DNA from 4 places in the Thioalkalivibrio sp. HL-Eb18 genome. Region 1 is predicted to be linked to each of the others. Evidence: predicted binding sites of a transcription regulator. Region 1 holds the regulator's gene; each other region holds the start of a gene.
What was found. Region 1 encodes FliA, which starts transcription of late flagellar genes. Its sites were predicted from a motif close to GCTAAAGTTNNNNNNNNNNCNGCCGATA; they were not measured.
Positions count from the first base shown of each region.

Region 2: the regulator FliA is predicted to act here: its motif matches at 2,928-2,955, upstream of F813_RS0102230 (methyl-accepting chemotaxis protein).
Region 3: the regulator FliA is predicted to act here: its motif matches at 3,081-3,108, upstream of F813_RS0109030 (flagellin).
Region 4: the regulator FliA is predicted to act here: its motif matches at 3,294-3,321, upstream of flgM (flagellar biosynthesis anti-sigma factor FlgM).

Region 1 covers NZ_KB822971.1:34,721-40,150, reverse strand. The annotation lists gene F813_RS0109845 (chemotaxis protein CheA) at 1-1,220, opposite strand, end outside; gene F813_RS0109840 (protein phosphatase CheZ) at 1,300-2,076, opposite strand; gene cheY (chemotaxis response regulator CheY) at 2,179-2,559, opposite strand; gene F813_RS0109830 (RNA polymerase sigma factor FliA) at 2,619-3,380, opposite strand; gene F813_RS0109825 (MinD/ParA family protein) at 3,377-4,201, opposite strand; partial or broken gene flhF (flagellar biosynthesis protein FlhF) at 4,361-5,430, opposite strand, start outside.
Region 2 covers NZ_KB822961.1:160,003-165,432, forward strand. The annotation lists gene F813_RS0102215 (acetylornithine transaminase) at 1-515, opposite strand, end outside; gene F813_RS0102220 (superoxide dismutase) at 613-1,194, opposite strand; gene F813_RS0102225 (DASS family sodium-coupled anion symporter) at 1,362-2,891, shown strand; gene F813_RS0102230 (methyl-accepting chemotaxis protein) at 3,023-4,933, shown strand; gene F813_RS0102235 (amidohydrolase 2) at 4,997-5,430, opposite strand, start outside.
Region 3 covers NZ_KB822969.1:101,816-107,245, reverse strand. The annotation lists gene fliS (flagellar export chaperone FliS) at 1-118, opposite strand, end outside; gene fliD (flagellar filament capping protein FliD) at 142-1,500, opposite strand; gene F813_RS0109030 (flagellin) at 1,758-3,002, opposite strand; gene F813_RS0109025 (flagellar protein FlaG) at 3,264-3,623, opposite strand; gene F813_RS0109020 (flagellin) at 3,770-5,005, opposite strand.
Region 4 covers NZ_KB822961.1:132,457-137,886, forward strand. The annotation lists gene pheT (phenylalanine--tRNA ligase subunit beta) at 1-705, shown strand, start outside; gene F813_RS0102070 (integration host factor subunit alpha) at 710-1,009, shown strand; gene F813_RS0102075 (MerR family transcriptional regulator) at 993-1,349, shown strand; tRNA gene F813_RS0102080 (tRNA-Pro) at 1,433-1,509, shown strand; gene F813_RS0102085 (flagellar brake protein) at 1,607-2,323, opposite strand; gene F813_RS0102090 (flagella synthesis protein FlgN) at 2,442-2,927, opposite strand; gene flgM (flagellar biosynthesis anti-sigma factor FlgM) at 2,941-3,255, opposite strand; gene flgA (flagellar basal body P-ring formation chaperone FlgA) at 3,387-4,121, opposite strand; gene F813_RS0102105 (chemotaxis protein) at 4,364-5,293, shown strand.

The DNA.
Region 1 (5,430 bases):
CCAAAGATCTCCAGCTCGATCTCCTTACCCAGGCTACGCGACAGATCGCGGATCACCCGCGGGAAGCGATTGAATACCTTGTTGACCGGCTGCATGCGGGTCTTCATCACCGACGTCTGAAGATCCGATGTCACCAACGCCAGCGAACTAATGGCCTTGCCCAGCTCGTCGTCCACATGCTGGGTTCGCAACATGCTCAGGCGGTTACGCACCAACACCAGCTCGCCGACCAGATTCATAATCTCGTCGAGCCGTTCGGTGTTCACACGGACCGAGGCCTCACGCTGAGGGGCCTGCCGGGCGCCAGCCGCCGCGGCCGCAGGCTTGGCAGCCTGTGGCTTGGCCTCGGAAGCCGGCGGTTCCTGTGCCGCACTGGCGGCGGCTTCGGGCTCCACGCTCGGCTCTTCCTGCGTGGACGACTCAGCGGCAGCAGGTGCCGGCGCGGCACTGGCAGGAGGCCCATCACCTCGCGCCTGCAACTCGTCCAGCAGGTTCTCGAATTCATCGTCGGAAATCAGGTCCTCTTCATCCCCGCTTGGCCCGGCTGCATCCGAATCCGTGCTGGGCGACCCTGCGTCCGCATTCGACGACGTAGCGGAGTCCTGGGCCGCCTGCGGCGAACCATCGCCGTGCAGCGAATCCAGCAGGGCCTCGAACTCATCGTCGGTGATCTCGTCATCGGCGCCGACCAATCCCGAGTCTTCCCCCGCCGCGTCGTCCGCGGCCATCGCGGTCGCTTCCACCTCCGCGGGGGGTGCCGGTTCCGGCTCCGGCTCGGGGGACTCGTCGGGCGTCGCGACTGCGTCGGGTTCGGAATTGCCGGCCACGTCTTCGTTCTTCGCCATCCGCCGCAGGTCTTCGACCAGATCAGCCTCCGCGGGCGTCGGATCGACCCCGGAGCGGAGGTCGCCAAACATCACGTTCAGCGTATCGAGGACCCGCAGCATGGTATCCATCAGGTGACCGTCGACCTGACGCTCCCCGTTGCGCAGGAGATTAAACACGTCCTCTGCGTGATGGCAGACGGTCACCAGCGGATCCAGGCTCAGAAAGCCCGCGCCACCCTTGATCGTGTGAAAGCTGCGGAATACCGCGTTCAACAGATCCCGGTCATCGGGATGCTGTTCCAGGTCGATCAGCTGCTCGTTGAGTCCTTCGAGCAGTTCCCCGGCCTCGATCAGGAAGTCCTGAAGGATTTCGTCGTTGGGGTCGATGGCCATTCGGTCTCTCCGTTCCGGTGAGGCTTGCCGTTAAGGGATGGGCGCCGGGAAGCCGCTGATTCAGGAATCAGCGGGCTGCCTAGAAGCCCAGACTGGACAACAGATCGTCCACCTCGTCTTGTCCTTGAACGACATCCTGGCCGGAATCTTGAGTCTTTGGCACTGCTGGTCCGTGTCCGCGCCGATCGCCCTCGCGCCGCTCGGTATCATCGTCGAGCGTCTTCTCGGCGGCCTCGATGGTCTCCATGCGCCCGCTGGACAGTCGAATGAGCGAGACCAGGTTCTCCTCCAGGTCCGTCACGAGCTGGATGACGCGCCGGATCACCTGCCCGGTAATATCCTGGTAGCTCTGCGCCATCAGTACTTCCGACAGCAAGCGCCGCAGCTCTTCGGTGTCGTCGTTGGCCTGCGCAAAAAACGCATCCAGCTCGCGGGCAAACTCCCGGAACTCATCGACCGAGAGTTGCCGATTTCGGAAACGAGTCCACTTCGCCGTCAGTTCGCCGGCCTGCTGGCTGAACGACTCGGCAATCGGCAGACTCGTCTCGATGGCGGTCAGGGTCTCGTGGGCGGCCTTCTCGGTCATCGTGACCACATAATTGAGACGCTCACGGGCATCCGGGATCTCGGCCTGGGTCAGCTCCACCAGCCGCGAATCCCCGCGGAAGCTTTGCAAGGCCTCGTGCAGGTCGCGCGTGAGCTTTCCGAGTTCGTCGAAGAGTTCGCGGTCGTAGGGACGCGCCAGCTCCTGGATCAGCGCGCGCGCGGCCACCTCGTCCCCTGCCTCCAGAACCTGCACGAGCTCCCGCGCGCGAGCGATCTGCTGCTCACCGATCGATTGTTCTTGGTCTGTCATCCAAAGCCCCTTGCTCGCTCCCCATCCCGAACGTGATGCCCGGAATCAATCCCCCGGCCATGCATTGTCGCGGACCAGGAGATGTCGACACCGAAACCCAAGTTAACCTTGCGCTTCAATGCGTTCGAATATTTTGTCGATCTTTTCCTTGAGGGTTTCCGCGGTAAAGGGCTTCACCACGTAGCCGTTCACGCCCGCCTCGGCCGCCTCGACGATCTGATCACGCTTGGCCTCCGCCGTCACCATCAGCACTGGCATCGTCTTCAGCTTCTCGTCGGCCCGAACCGCCCGCAGCAGGTCGATGCCCGGCATGTTGGGCATGTTCCAGTCGGTGATCAGAAAATCGAAGTCGCCGTTCTGGAGCATCGGCAGTGCCGTGCTGCCGTCATCGGCCTCTTGCGTGTTGTTGAAGCCAAGATCACGCAAGAGGTTCTTGATGATCCGTCGCATCGTGGAGAAGTCGTCCACGATGAGAATTTTCATTCCCTTGTCCACAGGTCACTCCGGGATAAATGATTCATGTGAGTACTAGAGCGCGGCCCTCAGAATAACTGCAAAGCCTCGCCGTCTTCGAGCCAGGAACCCAGGCGCGCGCGCAGTCGGATGACGGCCTGACTGCGGATTTGGCTCACACGCGACTCGGTCACCCCCAGCACCGCGCCAATCTCGCGCAGGTTGAGCTCCTCGATGTAATAAAGCGACAGCACCAGACGTTCGCGTTCGGGCAAATCACCCAGCGCGGCGGCCAGCTCCTCGCGAAATTCTCCAGCCTCGATCGTGCGCGAGGGCGAGGCCTCCTGCCCCTCGATCACCCGGTCCGCATCACCATCAGTGCCGCCCAGGTCGTCCAGCGCGAACAGATGGGCGCCGGCATGGTCCTGCAGCATCGAGTAGTACTCGTCGATCGGCACCTCGAGTTCCTCGGCCACTTCGACCCCGCGCGCCGCCCGCCCCTCTCTGGCTTCGACCGTCTGGATCGCCTCGGCGATCTTGCGGCTGTTGCGGTGTACCGATCTCGGCGTCCAGTCACTGCGGCGTAATTCGTCGATCATCGCGCCACGGATCCGAATCCCGGCATAGGTAGCAAACGTGGCACCCTGCCCGCCTTCGAATTGCCGCGCGGCCTCCAGCAGGCCGATCATGCCGGCCTGGATCAGGTCATCGACCTGGACCGAGGAAGGCAGACGCGCCATCAGATGATGCGCGATGCGATGCACCAGCTCGATATGCTCCGCAACGCGCTGCTCGTGGCCTGTCGCGGCCACGCTCTCGTATCCGGGAAGGCGATTACGCGGCGACATCATGCGCTCTGCAGCATCCGTTCGACGAAAAACCCGACACCACCGTCCGCACCACGGGCCACCGGCCAGCGGTCCACCGTACGGGCGAGCTCGGTAAAGGCCTTGGCCGCCGGACTGCCCGGATACTGCTGCACGACCGGCGCACGTTTCTGTACGGCCTTGCGCAGATGCTCGTCCATCGGGATGTAACCGGCAAGATCCAGGATCACCTCCGGCAGGTAGTTGTCGCAAACCGTGGTGAGTTTCTGCAACAAACGCTCGGCACCCGCGCGGTCCTGGACCATGTTCGTGACCAGCCGGAAACGCCGCATGCCATGGTCGCGGTGCAGCACCTTGATCAGCGCATAGGCGTCGGTAATCGACGCCGGCTCGTCGCAGACGACGACCAGGGTCTCCTGGACCGCCCGGCAGAAGGTCGTCACGGATTCCTGCAGACCTGCCGCCGTATCCACCACCAGCACATCCAGCGGTTTGGAATAGGCGCTGAATGCCTGGATCAGACCGTTGTGCTCAAGCGGCGTGAGATTCGCCATCGCCGCAATCCCCGACGCCGACGGGATGACCTTGATTCCCTCGGGACCCTCGATCAGGACTTCCTGGAGGTCGTCCACCTGCCCCGTCACCAGGTCATGCAGGGTGCGCTCGGGCCGCAGCCCGAGCAGTACATCAGCGTTGGCCAGCCCCAGGTCAGCATCAAACAGCATGACCTCGCGGCCCAGCCGCGCGAGCGCTACCGACAGGTTAACCGACACATTGGTCTTGCCGACGCCGCCCTTGCCGGAGGCAACCGCAATGACCTTCAACGGCTCATTAGTGCGTGGCATAGCGTCCTTTCCCTACCGGATGGATCATCTCCAGAACGCCCGCATCCCGAGTACGGCCCGGCGACGGCGCACTGCGACCGTTATTTGCGAAATCCGCCAGGCTTGCATCGGTCCATCGTTCATCGCGAGAGGATCGACGCGCTGGCCCGCGCTCCTCGCCGAGCGCCCGCCGGGTCAGATCGCCCGTCTCGACCCGGTGGAAGTCTTCGGCAATCCGCTGCCCATCGCTGACAAACGTGAGACCCAGGTGTTGATCGAGCAATACCGACAACGTCTCCCCCAACTGTTCGGCTTCGTCGAGTTTGGTCAGCACCAGTGCCGATGGCTCGGTCTTCCGAAACGCATCCAGCACTCTTCGCAGCGCCGCCGCCTGAGTGGTCGCGGAGACGACCAGCCAGCTCTCGCGCCGAACACGGTTCGGCCAGCCGGCGAACAGGGACTCGTCACCCACCGCGGAAGGTGCCTGTCCGGCGGTGTCGACCAGGATCAGGTGCCCATCCTCCGCCCGCGCGGTCATGTCGCGCAACTCGCGCGCGCCCTGCAGCACCCGCAATGACACGCCCGCCATCTGCGCGAACGCCTGCAACTGGCGCGTGGCCCCAATGCGCTGCGTATCCAGTGTGACCAGCGTAACCGAATCCGCGCCCATACGGCGGATCTGACGCAGGGCGATGCGCGCGAGCGTGGTGGTCTTGCCCACCCCCGTAGGCCCCACCAGGGCCAGTACGCCGCCTTCATCCAGGATATCCGGATGGCGAGTCGCAATCGCCCCGGAAAGGCGTGCGCGCAGCCGCTCCCAGGCCTGTTCCACGGTGCTGTCGTCGAGAATACTCCCGGCGAGACTGCGCGCCAGTGACTCGCTGAACCCCCGGTCCATCAGACGAGACTTGCACTCCGCCGCCAGCGGATGTCGCGCCGCCCACTGTGCGGCCTCGTTGTCGCTGTGCTGGCGAGTGAGCAGGCTGCGCAGATCCCGCAGTTCCTGGCGCATCGCGGCAAGCTCGGGGTCCGCGGGCCAGGCCGAGCCCGGGGTCGGACGCGAGGCGGATGGCGACGCCTCGTGCGGGGCATGGACCGCATTCACCGCGGCCTGCTGCTCGCGTTCCGAGACGCCCGCATCCCCATCTTCCAGCGCCGCGACGACCTCCAGCCAGCCATCGACACGACGGCTCGACAGGATCACTGCATCCTCGCCCTGCTGTTCACGCACCTGCCGCATCGCATCGCGC
Region 2 (5,430 bases), on a different contig from region 1:
TCGCTGCCCAGGGCCGCGACGGCCTCGGCATCGCCATGGGGGACGTGCACGAAGCCCTCGACCAGGGGTTCAAATCCGGCATGGATTTTTTCGTTACCGGTGGCCGACAGCGTTGCGAGCGTACGCCCGTGGAAGCTGCCGTGCATCACGATGACCTTCGGCTTCTCGATGCCGCGGCGGCGGGCATGCAGCCGGGCCAGCTTGATCGCCGCCTCGTTGGCCTCGGCGCCGGAGTTGCAGAAAAAGGCCTGGTCCATCCGTGCCAGCGCGCACAGGCGTCGCGCGAGCTGTTCCTGCAAGGGGATGCGGAACAGGTTCGAGGTATGGACCAGCGTCTGAGCCTGATCGCAGATCGCATGTGCCACTTTCGGGTGGGCGTGCCCAAGGCCGCAGACCGCAATGCCGGACAGGGCATCGAGGTAGCGTTTGCCCTCGGTATCCCAGAGCCAGGCGCCTTCCCCCCGTTCGAAGGCAACCGGCAGCCGGCTGTAGGTATTCTGCAGGACGTCACTCATTAGCAAAGCTCTCCCAAATGAAGAAGCCGGCGAGCGAGCCGCCGGCTTCTGCCCAGGGTGCCGCACTGGGGCTGCACCCAATCGCGTTATCGCGACTTTATTTCATCTGCTGGGCGACAAAATCCCAGTTCACCACGTTCCAGAAGTTTTCCAGATACTTCGGACGCGCGTTGCGGTAGTCGATGTAGTAGGCATGTTCCCAGACATCGCAGGTCAGCAGCGGGGTCTTGCCATCCCGCATCGGGTTGGCCGCGTTGGAGGTGTTCACGATCTCCACCGAGCCGTCGCTATTTTGCACCAGCCAGGTCCAGCCGGATCCGAAATTGCCGACCGCGGCCTCGTTGAACTTCTCCTTGAAGCCATCAAACGAGCCAAAGGCGCTGTTGATCGCGTCGGCCACCTTGCCGGACGGCTCGCCACCGGCGTCCGGGCCCATGCAATTGAAGTAGAAGGTGTGGTTCCAGACCTGGGCGCCGTTGTTGAAGATGCCGCCGGCCGGGGCCTTCTTGATGATGTCCTCCAGCGAGGCGTTCTCGAATTCGGAACCGGGCAGAAGGCCGTTCAGCTTGGTCACGTAGGTCGCGTGGTGCTTGTCGTGATGGTATTCCAGCGTCTCGGCGGAGATGTGCGGCTCCAGCGCGTTCTTGGCATAGGGCAGATCGGGCAGTTCGTAGGCCATGAAAGACTCCTTGTAAGAAAACATGCGAGACTGCGGCTGGCCGACCATCGGTGGCCGCGCCAGGAAACCCGTCAACGATAGTCACGTTGCCCGGGTGATGCAATTTCCGATGATGCGGCTTGGTTATCGTTCAGCCAACGTTTGCGGAATTGTGAAGGAGCCACGGCATGTCCGCGCACGACGCCGATCAACAATCGGACGGCGACTCTCCGGCGGCGGGTGCGAGCCCTACCCGCAGCGCCTATGCCTGGCGCGGGCGCATTGGGCTCTTCCTGGGCCCGCTCCTGATGCTCGCGTTCCTGCTTTTCTCGCCGCCAGAAGGCGTTGCACGCGAGGCCTGGTGGGTGCTCGGGCTGACCCTGTTCATGGCGATCTGGTGGATCACCGAGGCCTTGCCTCTACCCGTCACGGCGCTACTGCCGATTGCCCTGTTGCCGCTGCTCGGCGTGATGCCGATGGACGCGGCGACCGCGCCCTATGCCAATCCCATCATCTTCCTGTTCATGGGCGGCTTTGCGATCGCGCTGGCGGTGCAGCGCTGGGGGCTCCACCAGCGGATTGCGCTCGCGATCGTCAGCCGGGCGGGGGACCGCCTGCATCTTCTGGTGGGGGCGTTCATGCTGGCCACTGCAGGGTTGTCGATGTGGGTCAGTAATACCGCGACCGCCGCGCTGATGTTGCCGATTGCCCTGTCCGTTCTGGCGCTGATGGATCGTGATACGCACATCGCGGGTAACGAGATCGGCACCCATTCGCGCCGTCCCGCACTGGCGCTACTGCTGGGGATCGCCTTTGCCGCCAACATCGGGGGCATGGCGACGATCATCGGCTCGCCGCCGAACGCGCTGACCGCCGCCTATCTGGGCGACCGGCATGGCATCGAGATCGGTTTTGTGCAGTGGATGATGCTGGGCCTGCCTTTGGCCACCGCGTTGCTCCTGCTGGCCTGGTGGCTGCTGACGCGCTGGGTCTTCCCGGTCCATCGCGTACGCCTGCAGGGGTTGCAGGCAATGATGGACCAGCAGCGTGCCGAGGTCGGAGCCTGGTCGCGGGCCGAATACCGGGTCGCCGGCGTCTTCCTGCTGGTGGCGCTGGCCTGGCTGTCGCGTCCCTTTCTGGAGGGTCTCCTGCCGATTCACCTGACCGATGCCGGGATTGCCATCCTGGGTGCCGGGCTGTTGTTCCTGCTGCCCTCGGGCGCAGCCGACCAGCGCCGGCTGCTGGCCTGGGACAACACGCGCGAGCTCCCCTGGGGGGTGCTGCTGCTGGTCGGCGGGGGCCTCAGCCTGGGCGCGGCCATCGAGGCGAGCGGCCTGGCGGAGCTGGCCGCCGAGGGTCTGGGTGCCGCCCAGACATGGCCGCTGCTGCTGATTATTGCCGGGACCGTGGTGGTGACCATGTTGCTGTCGCATGTGACCAGCAACACAGCCACCGCTGCGACGCTGCTGCCGCTGGTGGCCGCGCTGGCGATGCACATGGAGATCCCGGTCGTGCTCCTCGCGATCCCTGTGGCCTTTGCGGCCTCAGTGGCCTTCATGCTGCCGGTCGCGACCCCGCCAAACGCGATCGTGTTCGCCAGCAATCGACTGCGGGTGATCGACATGATCCGTGGCGGGGCGCTGCTCTCCATGGTGGCGATTGCCGTGATTACGCTTGCGGTCTACGCCCTGGCGGAGGTCATCCTGATGCAGGGATAGGTTCGTCTCCCGGCCTTTCAGGCTTCCTGTGACGCCCCTCAAGTTTTATGCTGCGCCGCCGCTAACGTCGATGAAATGCCGCAGCAAGGATGCCGCTGGCCCGCAAAGCCTTATTGGGGAGAGTCTTCAAAATGTTCGATAACATCCGAATCGGAGTCCGGCTGATGGTCGGGATTATCACGGTGGTGCTGCTGGCCGTGATCCTGACCCTTGTGGTCGTGATGAACAGCCTTGGCACCATGGCCGATCGTGCCGAACAGCGCGAACTGACCGATCTGGCCGCGCAGCTTGTCGGTCGTCTGGACCAGGAAGCCGCGCGCGCGACCGCAATGGCAGAGACCGTGGCGAAGATCCCCGACGTGCAGGAGGCGATGGCGACGGGCGATCGCGAGCGTCTGGCCGAGATGACTGTTCCGAGTTTTGCCTCGCTCAGCGAGCAGTACGGCGTGCATCTGTACCAGTTCCATACCCCGCCGGCGACTTCCTTCCTGCGCGTTCACTCGCCCGACAATTATGGCGACGACCTGTCCGGGTTCCGCCAGACGGTGGTCGACACCAACGAGAAGCGCACCCCGATCTCGGGGCTTGAGGAAGGGGTAGCGGGTCTCGGCATTCGCGGGGTTGTGCCCATCGAACACAATGGCGACCACGTCGGTTCGGTGGAGTTCGGTCTTTCGTTCGGCGACTCCTTCTTCGAGGAGTTTACTGCGGATACGAATTCACCGGTCGCGCTTTATCTGCGCGATGGCCGTTCGTTCAGCCGTTTCCGCGGGACGATCAGCGGCGACCCGACCTTCAGCGATGCCGAAATGCGCGAGGTCATGGAGGGCGAAGAACTGGTGCGCAACGTGACCTACGAAGGTAACCCGATGGCCGTGGTCGCGCGTCCTGTTACGGATTTCTCCGGTGACGTGGTCGGCGTGCTTGAGGTCATGGTGGACCGTAGCGCGTATGTGGCCATGGCGCGCAACGCGACTGGTACCGTGGTGGCGGTCGGGGTGATTGCCGTGGCGCTCGGCGCCCTCCTGGCCTGGCTCCTGACCCGAAGCATTGTTCGTCCGCTGAACCGTACGGTGGCACGCCTGAACGATATCGCGGGTGGCGAGGGCGATCTGACCCGTACGCTGGAGGTCTCTGGCAAGAACGAACTCGGCGAGCTGGCGGAGGCGTTCAACAATTTCGTCAAGAAGATCCGTGGTCTCGTCTCCACGGTCGCGGCTGGAGGCGATCAGGTCGCCGCGGCCGCGAACGAGCTGTCCGCCACCAGCGAGCAAACCAACGAGCAGGTACGGCGACAGAAGTCGGAGATCGATCAGGTTGCCACGGCCATGAACGAGATGACGGCCACGGTGCAGGAGGTGGCCCGCAACGCGGCGGATGCCGCCGCCGCGGCACAAAACACCGACCAGGATGCCACCGAGGGTCAGCAGGTCGTGCAACGCACCGTGGCCGCGATCAACGCGCTGTCGCAGCAGGTCGATGGTGCCGCCGAGGTGGTCAGCCGCCTGTCGCAGGATGCCGAGGAGATCAACAAGGTCCTGGAAGTCATCGGCGATATCGCTGATCAGACCAACCTGCTGGCGCTGAACGCGGCGATCGAGGCCGCGCGAGCGGGTGAACAGGGCCGCGGGTTCGCGGTGGTCGCCGACGAGGTGCGTACCCTGGCCAGCCGCACGCAGGATTCGACCCACGAGATCCAACAGATGATCGAGCGCGTGCAAAGCGGTACCCGCGAGGCGGTGCAGGCGATGGAAGATGGCCGTTCCAAGGCGCACCAGAGCGTGGAGCAGGTCAACCTGGCGGGCGAATCGCTGACGGCGATCACCCAGTCCGTGACGCGCATCAGCGACATGAACACGCAGATCGCCAGTGCCGCCGAGGAGCAGTCCACGGTGGCCGAGGAGATCAACCGCAACGTCGCCAACGTGACCGAGGTGCTGGATCAGACCGCGGCTGGATCGGAACAGATCCGCAATGCCTCGGAGGAGCTGTCCAAGCTGGCGTCCGAGCAGCAGCAGCGGGTGGGGCAATTCAAGGTATAAACCCCGAGCCAGTTGATGCCAAGCCCGGGTCCGGAGACGGTCCCGGGCTTTTTTGTGGTCGGGCTACGGACTCTCGACGGGCGGAAACAGGCGCTCGCCGTTTTCTCGGGCGATCATGCGCTGTACGTTGGGTGGCATCTGCTGGAGCCAGGCTCGGGTGCTGTCCTTCAGCACGGTAAAGTGCTCCCAGCGGGCGAGGCTGAAGGTGTCATTGCCGATCAGGAACCGGTCCGGATAGTCGAGGAACAGCTCGAACCAGTCGGCGTCGATGATGCCGCCGGGATTGATGCGCGGGTTGCGCATGGAGACATCCATGACCATGTTCGGGTGCCGGTCCAGGTAGTCACGCACCAGGGGCGGGTAGGCATAGGAACCGGCGTGCGCCCAGAGGATGCGTACCTCGGGCTGGACGGCGTAGGCATGGTCGATCACGGCGGGATCGCCATGGATCACGATCCACAGATCGCGCTCGACCGCCAATGCCAGCAGATCCTCGA
Region 3 (5,430 bases), on a different contig from region 1:
CCAGGGCCCCCTCGAACAGCATCTGAATCAGACGGTGAGGATCGGCCACCTGTGCCTCGGCCATCGGCCCCGCTTGCCGATACTGGTTGACTGCCCTGTTCATGCCCGGTCCGTACATTTCACTACCCCTGCTCGGTGAGGTTATCGGGATTGATTTCTGGCCAGCGGCGTGTTGGCCAATTGCGCCATCAGTTGATCGCCCGTGGCCTGCATTTGCGCCACCATGGAGTCCATCCGCGAAAACTGACGCACCCAATTCGCCTCAAGCCGCTCGATGCGGGCTTCCAGATCCTCGCGCTGGCGTTCGATTCGGCTGAGATCACTCTGCAGCCCGTCCTGCCGAACCTGTATCAGTCCATCGCGGCCGGTAAAGCTGTCCGTCACATCGCGCATCTGGCCCGCGATGTTGCGCACGGTGTCGGAGATATTTTCGAATCCGTCACGCTCCATGGCCTCACTGAAGCGAGTACTGTCAAAACTCAGCGTCCCATCCCGGTTGGAGATGATGCCGAGTTCGGCCAGCGTTTGATTGGATCCGCCAGCACCTTCCGCTGGCTGGATCAGGGCGTTGCCAAGACGGCTGCGAATCCCGCGCACCGTGCTGTCGCCCGTCAGCACGGCCGCCTCGTCCTCTTCGGGATCGTAAGCCGTGAGCTGGTTGGTCTGCCCGATGAGCGCGTTGTAGTTCTCCACGAAGCTCTGCAGCAGCGATTCCAGCTCGTCGCGATCCTCCGACACGGACACGGTTGTCGGGCCGCTGGAGACACCCGTCAGTTCGATCTCGAGCCCCTCGATCGTGTCGCTCAACGTGTTACTGGAGCTGGTGACGGTCAGTCCGTTGATGACGGCCTCCGCGTCCTGGGCCGCGCGGGTCTCGGTCAGGTTGCTGCTATCCAGTCGGCCCAGTCCACTGCCCTCGGGGTCTTCCGTCGCCGTGACGGAGATGGTGTTATCCGCTCCGGTCTCGTTCGCGCTCAGTACCAGGCGCGCACCGTTGCCGTCATTCACAATGGACGCGGTGACACCCGCTTCGGAGTCGTTAATCGCATTGCGAACATCGCGCAGGGTGGCGCCCTCTTCCACGTCAATAGTGACGGCATTCCCGTTGCCGACCTGGATCTGCAGCTGACCCGCGCCTACTTCGTCATCGGCGCTGTCGAAATCACCGGCAGCCGAGGCAACGATCTGAGATTGCGCGAGCTGATTGACCTCAAGCGAGAAATCACTGTTCTCGGCGTCCCCGGTCACCGTGACGTTCGCCACGCTGTCATCCGCCACCGAGGCCGATTGCGTAGGTTCGAAACCGGAAAGATCGCCCAGCACCGAACCCACCTGATCCACACTGCTGGTCAGCTCGCCAAAGGCCGAAATCTGCGCGTCAATGCGCTCTTCGCGCTGGTTCAGGCGCTGTTCTTTGGGCTCGCGCTCGGCCGCTACGAGCTGCCCTACCAGCTGATTCAGGTCCAGTCCGGACCCTACACCGAGAGAACTAATTGCCATGACGCGCCACCTCACCACGCCCCTGTTCGGGACTTTCGCATGCGTTCTAGCTGAGTATAACGACTGTTTCAGCGATTTCTTTAGCCAAGCCGCGCCGCTTCGTTCGTGAACCGGTTCACGCTTCGGCTTCAGTCTGGCGCAGCCGTAGCGAGTACCCAACCTGGCTTCACATGGTTCGGAATTGGATCCGCGCAATAAAAAAAGGCGGGCAGCCCAAGGCCACCCGCCTTACATAAGGTCTCCTTGAAGACCCCGGCTTACTGCAGCAGTGCCAGCACGTTCTGCGACGTGGCGTTCGCCTGCGACAGTACGGAGGTCCCCGCCTGCTGGAGGATCTGGGCACGGGTCAGCTCCGCGGTTTCCTCGGCGAAGTCGGCATCCCGGATCCGGGAACGCGCAGAATCCAGGTTCTCCGAGGAGATCTCCAGGTTGGCGATGGTGTTCTCGAAACGCACCTGCACCGAGCCCAGGTCGGCACGCAGGGAGTTGACCTGGTCCAGGGCACCATCCACGACAGCCAGGGCTTCCGTGGCACCCGCGCGGCTGCCGATGTCGACGTCCGTGAGGTTCAACTGTTCCGAAGTCGGACCATCGGTCTCGGTGTCGGCCGAGAACAAGTCGACCGTCGTCGGATCATCGTCATCGAGCGTTACCTGGCCACCGCTTAAGGTAAATTCCGTATCAAAATTCCCGCGAACGGCAATGGTCGTCTCACCCTCATTGTCGGTAATGAGTGCGGCACTCAAACCGGCATCACGAACCGCCTGCGTTTCACCGTCATCAGCCCCTTCAAAACTCGAGATAGCCGAATTAATTTCGCGAACCGCATCCTGCAGAGTGGTGACGCCATCCAGGTCGACGTCGATCTCAATTCCGAGGTCATCCTGGACGCCGACTTCATCCAGGCGGATCTCGATGTCATCGATTTCGTCAATCCCGACATCATTTAGCTGTTCCTGAGTCAGGCCTTCAGCCCCTTCGGCGATCGCTCGACCGAGTTCAGTCGCCCGAGCGTCGGCACCGGACACCGCGATGTTCTGACCCTGGTTGGCCCCGATCTGGAAGAAGATGTCGTTCAACGCCCCATCCAGGATGGCGTCGCCGTTGAACTCGGTCTCGTTGGCAACGCGGCTGATCTCGGCCACCAGCTGCTGGGCCTCGTTGTTCAGGGCCTCGCGGTCGGACGCGGAGTTGGAGTCGTTCGCCGCCTGTACGGACAGTTCGCGGATCCGCTGCAGCGCGTCGCCCACGGTGCTCAGCGCACCTTCGGCGGTCTGCGAGAACGAGATACCGTCGTTGGCGTTGCGCACAGCCTGGTTCAGGCCGTTGATCTGCGTGCTGAAGCGCTCGGAGATGGCCAGACCGGCGGCATCGTCCTTTGCGCTGTTGATTCGCAGGCCCGAGGACAGCCGCTCGAGGCTCTGGCCCAGGGCACCCTGCGACTGGCTCAGATTGCGCTGAGCGTTCAGGGACAGGATGTTCGTGTTGATAACTTGGGACATGATTACGTCTCCTTACGGCATAGCTTTAGACCGCCTCGGGCGATCGCGATGGCGGCATTCAACCGCTCTCAGGCCCGTTAACGACAAGCTATCCGTGAGCTTTAACACGAATTTTCGATTTTCTTGCCATTGTGCCTCTGTGGGGTCCGCAACGATTTCCTGTCGAGCCCCCACATCCGATGCACACCCATATCGGCCGACAGAAAAAAGCCGGGACAAGCCCGGCCGAAAGTCACTGTGGTTGATAATGTGCCGGGTCGGTCAGGCCCGTTCCTCGACCCCCGTACCATCCAGGCCTTGCTGTTCCTGGAAATGACGAATCAGGGCCACCACTGCCTCCGGCGGAATCTGCCGGATCACCTCGTCCTGCTCGGCATCCTTGACCGTGATCACCGTCCGGCCGCTCGAATCATCCACGCTGAACTCCAGCGCACGCTTGGACGATTGCAGATAGGCGTTGATCGACTCCACCACCTGCTCCATGCCCTCCGACTCTCCCAAGTCCACAGACTGGGTCGATTCATCCAGCCCCCGTTCAGGAATATCGGGGCTCGCCGGGACATCCCCGAAACTGGCATTCCGAGAACCCGCGGTATCGTTCAACCCTTTAGCAACCGGCATCGAGGCATCGCCCTGCCCCTGACGGGCAGGCTGAAACACCAATGAAGTGATACTGCCAATCGAATCACTCATCTTGCTTCCCTCGCCATTAAAGGCGGGTGACCGTCTGGCCACCCGCCCGTCTCATGGCCTTTTACCGGTTCAACTTACTGCAACAGGGCCAGCACGTTCTGCGACGTCGCGTTCGCCTGGGCCAGCACCGAGGTACCGGCCTGCTGCAGGATCTGCGCCCGGGTCAGCTCGGCCGTTTCGGAGGCAAAATCTGCGTCCCGGATACGCGAGCGGGCCGACTCAAGGTTCTCCGAGGATACCTGCAGATTGGCAATGGTGTTTTCAAAGCGGACCTGGACCGAACCCAGATCGGCACGCAGAGAGTTCACCTGGTTCAGCGCACCATCGACGATGGCCAGAGCTTCGGTGGCACCGAAACGACTTGCAATGTCCACGTCGGTCAGATTCTTGGCTTCCGAACCAGTGTCGTCAAACAACGTGATGTCCGTGGTATTTCCCGCCCCGTCGTCATCATCGAGGCTCACTACGCCCCCGGTAACTTCAAAATCCGTATCGAAATTACCGCGGATCGCGATGGTCGTTTCGCCATCATTGTCGGTCACGAGTGCCGCACTAAGGCCCGCGCTGCGTACAGCCGCAACATCCTCGTCACTGCCTTCAAAATTGGCGATGGCAGAATTAATTTCCCGTACGGCATCTTCCAGCGACGTGACACCCGTCAGGTCGACCTCAATGTCAATATCAAGTCCTTCCAGCACCCCAACTTCATCAAGGTTAATCGTAATATCGGTCATCGAACCGATGCCAACATCGTTGATCTGCTCCTGGGTCAGACCGTCTTCCCCCATCGCAATGGCACGACCCAGCTCGGTAGTACGAGCATCCACGCCCGAAACGGCAATGTTCTGTCCCTGATTGGCCCCAATCTGGAAGAACAGATCCTGCAGCGCACCATCCAGGATCGCGTCACCGTTGAACTCGGTGGAGTTCGCGACGCGGCCGATCTCGGCGATCAGCTGCTGGGCCTCGTTGTTCAGGGCCTCGCGGTCGGAGGCGGAGTTGGAGTCGTTCGCCGCCTGGACGGACAGTTCGCGGATACGCTGCAGCGCATCGCCCACGGTGCTCAGCGCACCCTCGGCGGTCTGCGCAAACGAGATGCCGTCGTTCGCGTTGCGCACGGCCTGGTTCAGGCCGCGAATCTGGGTGGTAAAGCGTTCGGAGATCGCCAGACCGGCGGCGTCATCCTTGGCGCTGTTGATCCGCAGGCCGGAGGACAGTCGCTCCAGACTCTGGGCCAGCGCGCCCTGGGAATTACTCAGATTGCGCTGAGCATTCAGGGACAGGATATTGGTGTTGATGACTTGAGACATGATTACGCTCCTGTAGCGTCATGCCGAACCACCTTGGTCGGCTTCCTCGGCGAACACTCGTGCGCCTTCGAAAGCAGTAACGACCGCTCGACCGAATCCTTTAGCCCCATTCCGGAAAAATTTTGCCGCCCGCCTGAACGTGTCCACCACGGCGCACGCTCGCCACCCCAGCGCTTCGGCTCACACCACTCATCAGCCACGGCCGATACGAAGCCGCACAGCGCCACAGGGGACACAGGCCAGCCACATACCCGTGGTCCTGAACAACCGCTTTGACACACCCAGGTGATGCGAGAAACCTGTGTCAGGTCCGAAGCCGCTACTACCGTCATTGCCAAGGAGCAAGGCCACCCAGCAAACAGCCTCGACTCTCAGAGATATGGATCTTGGGCAACGAAAACCAAGGCGGCCCCAGTTGTCCGATT
Region 4 (5,430 bases), on a different contig from region 1:
GCGGCCTATAACCAGGCGCGCCAGCAGCCGGATCTGCGGCTGTTCGAGCATGGCCTGCGTTTTGTGCCGGATGCCTCCGGCCTGCGCCAGGAGCCGCGTCTCGCAGGTCTGCTGGGCGGACGGGCGCAGCCGGAGCACTGGGAGACCGCGTCGCGTCGCATCGATTTCTTTGATGCCAAGGGTGTCGTCGAGGCGCTTTGCGCCTCGGTGGAGGCGCCGCTGGGCTTTCGATCGGAGAAACATCCTGCGCTCCACGACGGGCAGTCCGCGCGGATTCTGGCGGGTGATCGTCCCATCGGCTGGGTCGGTCGCCTGCACCCGGCGCTTTGCAAGCGGTTCGATGTGGGGCCGGTGTATCTGTTCGATCTCGATGCCCGGGCGATCCTGCATGCACCGGTCGCGCAGTTCGCACCGCTGTCGCCCTATCCGTCGATCCGGCGTGATCTGGCCCTGGTAGTGAAGGAGACCGTTCCGGCCGGTGATGTGCTGAGCGCGATCGAAGAACTGGGGCTGGAGCTGGTGCAGGATGTTCGGCTGTTTGATGTCTACCAGGGCAAGGGCTTGAATCCGGACGAAAAGAGCCTCGCTTTGGGCTTGATTTTGCGGGCTTTTGATCGCACCCTAGGCGAACAGGACGTGGCAAACGTCACCGACAAGGTCGTCGAGCATCTGCACGCTCGCTTCCAGGCAACCCTGAGGCAGTGATTCCATGGCAGCAGTGACGAAGGCGGATCTTGCCGCCACGCTGAACGAAGAACTAGGCCTGAACAAGCGCGAGGCCAAGGAATTCGTCGAGATGTTCTTCGAGGAGATGCGCCAGTCGCTGGAGGATGGCGAGGGTGTGAAACTCTCCGGCTTCGGCAACTTCATCCTCCGCGACAAGAACCAGCGGCCTGGTCGCAATCCGAAGACCGGCGAGGAAATCCCGGTCTCGGCGCGCCGTGTCGTCACCTTCCGACCGGGTCAGAAGCTGCGCGAGCGGGTCGAAAGCTATGCTGGAAGCGAGTAACCACCAGGAACTGCCCGCGATCCCGGGCAAGCGCTACTTCACCATTGGCGAGGTTGCCGAGTTGTGCCAGGTGAAACCTCACGTACTGCGCTACTGGGAGCAGGAGTTCCCGATGCTCGAGCCGGTCAAGCGGCGGGGCAATCGGCGCTACTATCAGCGCCAGGACGTGATCCTGATCCGCCAGATCCGGGCCCTGCTGTACGAAGAGGGGTACACCATTAATGGCGCGCGGCAGAAGCTCTCCGGCGACGAGGCCAAGGGCGATCGCCAGCAGGCACGCCAGATCATCCAGGACACGATCTCGGAGCTGGAATCGGTGTTGCGCGTGTTGCGCGCCTGAGGTTCAGGGCAACACTGATCAGTGTTGCCCTGGCCGCTCGGGTCCTTTCGTGGGCGCGGGGAATGGGATATGATTCGCGGCTTCGGGGCGTAGCGCAGTCTGGTAGCGCATCTGCATGGGGTGCAGAGGGTCGCAGGTTCAAATCCTGCCGTCCCGACCAAATTCAACGGCTTGAAGAAAATTCTTCAGGTGAAACAAGAGGCCGCATTGAGCGGCCTTTTTTGTGTCTGGAGTGAGGGGGAGGCTGGCCTCGTCGGTTACTCCATCGAACGCCGTCGGGCCTCGCGCTGATAGTGCAGCAGGGCGATATTGAACTGCCGCTCCAGCCACTGGTTCATGCCGGTGACCTGGAAGCCAGCATACACATATCCGTCGCGCGGGCTGCGACGGCGGTTGGCCAGGCGCAGGTCGCCGCCCAGGCGTTCGCCAACGTCGGGCAGCAGCAGGTTCTCGAACCGCATCGGGGTCCCGATCTCGAGCGCTTCGACCCAGTCTTGCGGTACCTCCACGCACATCCCCTGAGCCGACAGGTCGGCCAGGTCCCCGATACCGGGGTCTTTCCATTCGCGGTACTGCAACTCGATGCGCGGGCGCTCGCTGATCGGGATATGCACGCGAAAGGTCTCGCGTCGCTGCAGATACTCCAGAGTGTCGGGGTAGGGGCAGACGTAGAGGACCCCGGCGTCCTCGCGTTCGATGCGCGAGACGGCGGTGGAGAAGCGTACGGCCACCCCGCGCAGGCTGGCGAATACCCGCATACCGGTGCCTTCCTGGGCGTGGCGGTTCGCTTCGACGGGCGTGAGTTCGTCGAGGAAGAGCTCGCGTGCACCGGAATCAAGGCGAACCAGGGCGGAGTTGTACAGTGGGCCATCGTCGTCGAGACGGACGTTGACGAGGGTGAGCTTGTGATCCAGATCCTTGAGGATGCCGGCAATCCGCTCCGGCTTGTCGACGGTGTAGTCGGTCTCTTCCATGCGTGGCGTTGTTGTAATTATTGGGCCAAGCCGCACGGTACTGCCGGGCGGTCCGGAATACCAGCCCCGGACGCGGAACGGAGAAGGGCGCAGAGGTGTCGCGCAGGGCGCGCGCGGGTCATGCGCGGGTGATGCGCCGACCGGTACGGCTGCCGGACTGGGTGCGGCCGTAGGGGTCGTAGGTGGGGGCCGGGCCGGGTTCCTCGCCGCGGAGGATCTGGATGGACATCTCAACGCGACGACGGTCGCGATCAATCAGTCGGGCATTCCCCTGGTTGAGGGTATTGCAGCGCTCCACCGAACGGCGCAGCGCCTGCCAGTGGTCCTCCAGCTCGGCGCTGCTCTCGAGCCGGCTGAACAGCCGTGCGAGGCCCTCGGGCGTATAGGTTTCGCCCGCCGCCTCGATCGTCTCGCGCTGTCGCCGGCTCTCGGTCTCGAGCTCCTGCAGGAGTGTCTGTTTCTGGGCCACGACGTCGCTCAGGGTCTCGGCTGCCCGCGATTCCACGGCGCGGGTCTCCTGCAGCAGGATGTCTTCCATTTGGTGGCTCAGCCGAATCGAGGCCTCCAGCGAGCGGAGAAAGGCGTGGCGTTGTTCGGGCGACATTGTGGGGTCTCGATTAGCGCAGCAGGCTTTCCAGCTCGATCATGCGATCGGCGAGCTGCTCGTTGTCTACCGGGTACTGGCCGTTGGAAATGGCCTCGCGCAATTCAGCGACACGCGCCTCGTCGAACGGGGCGTTGCCAGCGGCCCCGGAGGCGGCGTTCATTGCCTGCGCCGCGCCGGTCAGAGTGACGGAGTCATCCTGACGTGCGGGCGCGGGTGCATTGCCCTGGGCGCCTGCGTCGGGCCGGGAGGTCTCGTCGCGGCCCTTTACGCTCGAGCTGTTGCCGTCCGGGCGCAGGCCGGGGGAGTTCGGGCCTTTGATATCCATCATGCGGTTTCCTGTTTTTGCAATTCTACTGCAGGGGTTAGCGGCAGCGCCGGCTGAAACTGTAGCCCCTTGAGCCGTGACTTTTCGATTCGTTTCACAGTTTGTGGATGGTGACGAGACACACCGCCATTCTACAGGGCTACGCGTACATGTCCGGACTCGAGTACCTCGCCTTCCACGACGCGGCCGGACGAGGTGTTCTTCACGCGGATACGATCGCCCAGTATGCCGTTCTCCAGTGCCTCGCCCTGCATGCGGATCACCACTGAGCCGTTCTCGGCGAGGATGGTGACGCGCTGACCGCGGCTGACCACCTCGCGCTGGGTGACGTGCTGCTGGCCCAGGATCTGACCAGGTCGGATGTTGCGCCGGGTCTGCAGTCCCACCAGTTCGCTCTTGGTCTCGAAATAGCTCCCGGCATGGCGCGAGGTCTGAATACGCTTGGTGCGCACATCGCCGGGGAGGATCGTGTGCTGGCGCCGCAGGTTGCGGCTGGCGACGAGGACCTCGGCGTAACGCTCGACCGTGACTGGCACATAGATTGACCAGCTGACGGGGGCCTCGCACTGAACCTGTACCGCCGTATTGCCATCGCGCCGTCCGCCAGGCGGGAAACGGGTCTCCAGCGCCTCGCTGCATCGGGCCAGGCGCAGGCGGTTGTCCAGGCGGCCGATCTGAACTTCCACCGCTTCGTCGCCCGGTTCGACGTTCAGCTCCTCCTGGATGAAGCGCTCCGCCGCCAGGCGGATGTTCTCGACTGCCTCGATCTCGGCCTGTGCCGTTATGGAGACCAGAGCCAGAGCAACGCCCATGGCGGCCGGAAGCCACCAGGAGCGAATAGAAGGTTTGAGTGCTGGCTGGTTCATGGGCTGGATGCGCGTCGGCTCGTCAGGACTCGAGAGGTTTGAACAGACGTGCAAGCAGAAAGCATGCCAGGCAATAAGGGTCGTACCCTCAAGAGTGACTACGGCCGGCCGTTACCGGGTCTAGAACGCGTGCAATCGGCATGCGACGGCGGTTTGTAGCATGACAGCGTCGGTCCACGGGGTGCACACTGGGGACGGCGAGTCGAGGTGGCTGGCCGCTGGGCGAGGGGGAGAGCAGGACAATGAGTCAATTCATTGACGATGTGAATCAGCGTACCCAACTGGTGGGGCAGAACCGTATGGAGCTGCTCCTGTTTCATCTGGGGAGCTCGCAGACTTTCGGTATCAACGTATTCAAGGTGCGCGAGGTGATCCCGTCGCCGCCGCTGCGGCAGATCCCCGGATCGCTGAGCGTCGTGCGGGGCGTGGCCACGCTGCGCGGCGGGACTGTCCCCATCATCGATCTCGCGCGCGCCATGGGGTTGCGCACGGCCGTGGGCGAGACGGACAACCACAAGGTCGTGGTGACCGAGTTCAATCGGTCGGTGCAGGGGTTCTGGGTGTCCGCGGTCGACCGGATCGTTAACGTCAACTGGGAAGACGTGAAATCACCGCCTCGGGGGACTGGGCGCGAGTCGTTTCTGGTGGCGGTTACGGAGATCGACAACAAGCTGGTCGAGATCATTGACGTCGAACGGGTGCTGTCCATCGTCAATCCATTGCCGTCCAGTGTCTCCGACGAGGTACGTGCGGAGGCCGAGGAAGAGCGTGCACGGCATGGACAGCGCAAGATCGTGATCGTCGATGACTCCGTGGTCGCCCGCAAGCAGATCGAGGGTGCGATAAAGGGCCTGGGCTGGGAGTATGTGGTCTTCAAGGACGGTCGCGAGGCCCTGGATTTCCTGGAGGAGCAGGCCGAGGCTGGAACCGTGGACGAGGTGGTGGAGCTGGTGATCTCGGATATCGAGATGCCGCGCATGGATGGGTACACCCTTACCGCTCGAATTCGTGCAAACGATCGCCTGAAAGGCCTTCGGGTTCTGCTGCACTCGTCACTGAGCGGGGAGTTCAATACGGATATGGTCAAGCGTGCCGGGGCCGACGCCTTCCTGTCCAAGTTCAACCCCGACGAGCTGGCCGAGGCTGTACTTGATCAGACCCGCAAGGACTGATGCCGGTGCCCGCGCCGTTTGCGTTTATCGACCGATTCGGCCCTGGCGGCATGGAAGCGGTAACGGATTGCCGGCCGTGTGAAGATCGGCGGCCATGGCGCGCCGCATCCACCGCCCGTTGGGATGCTGTCGGCGTC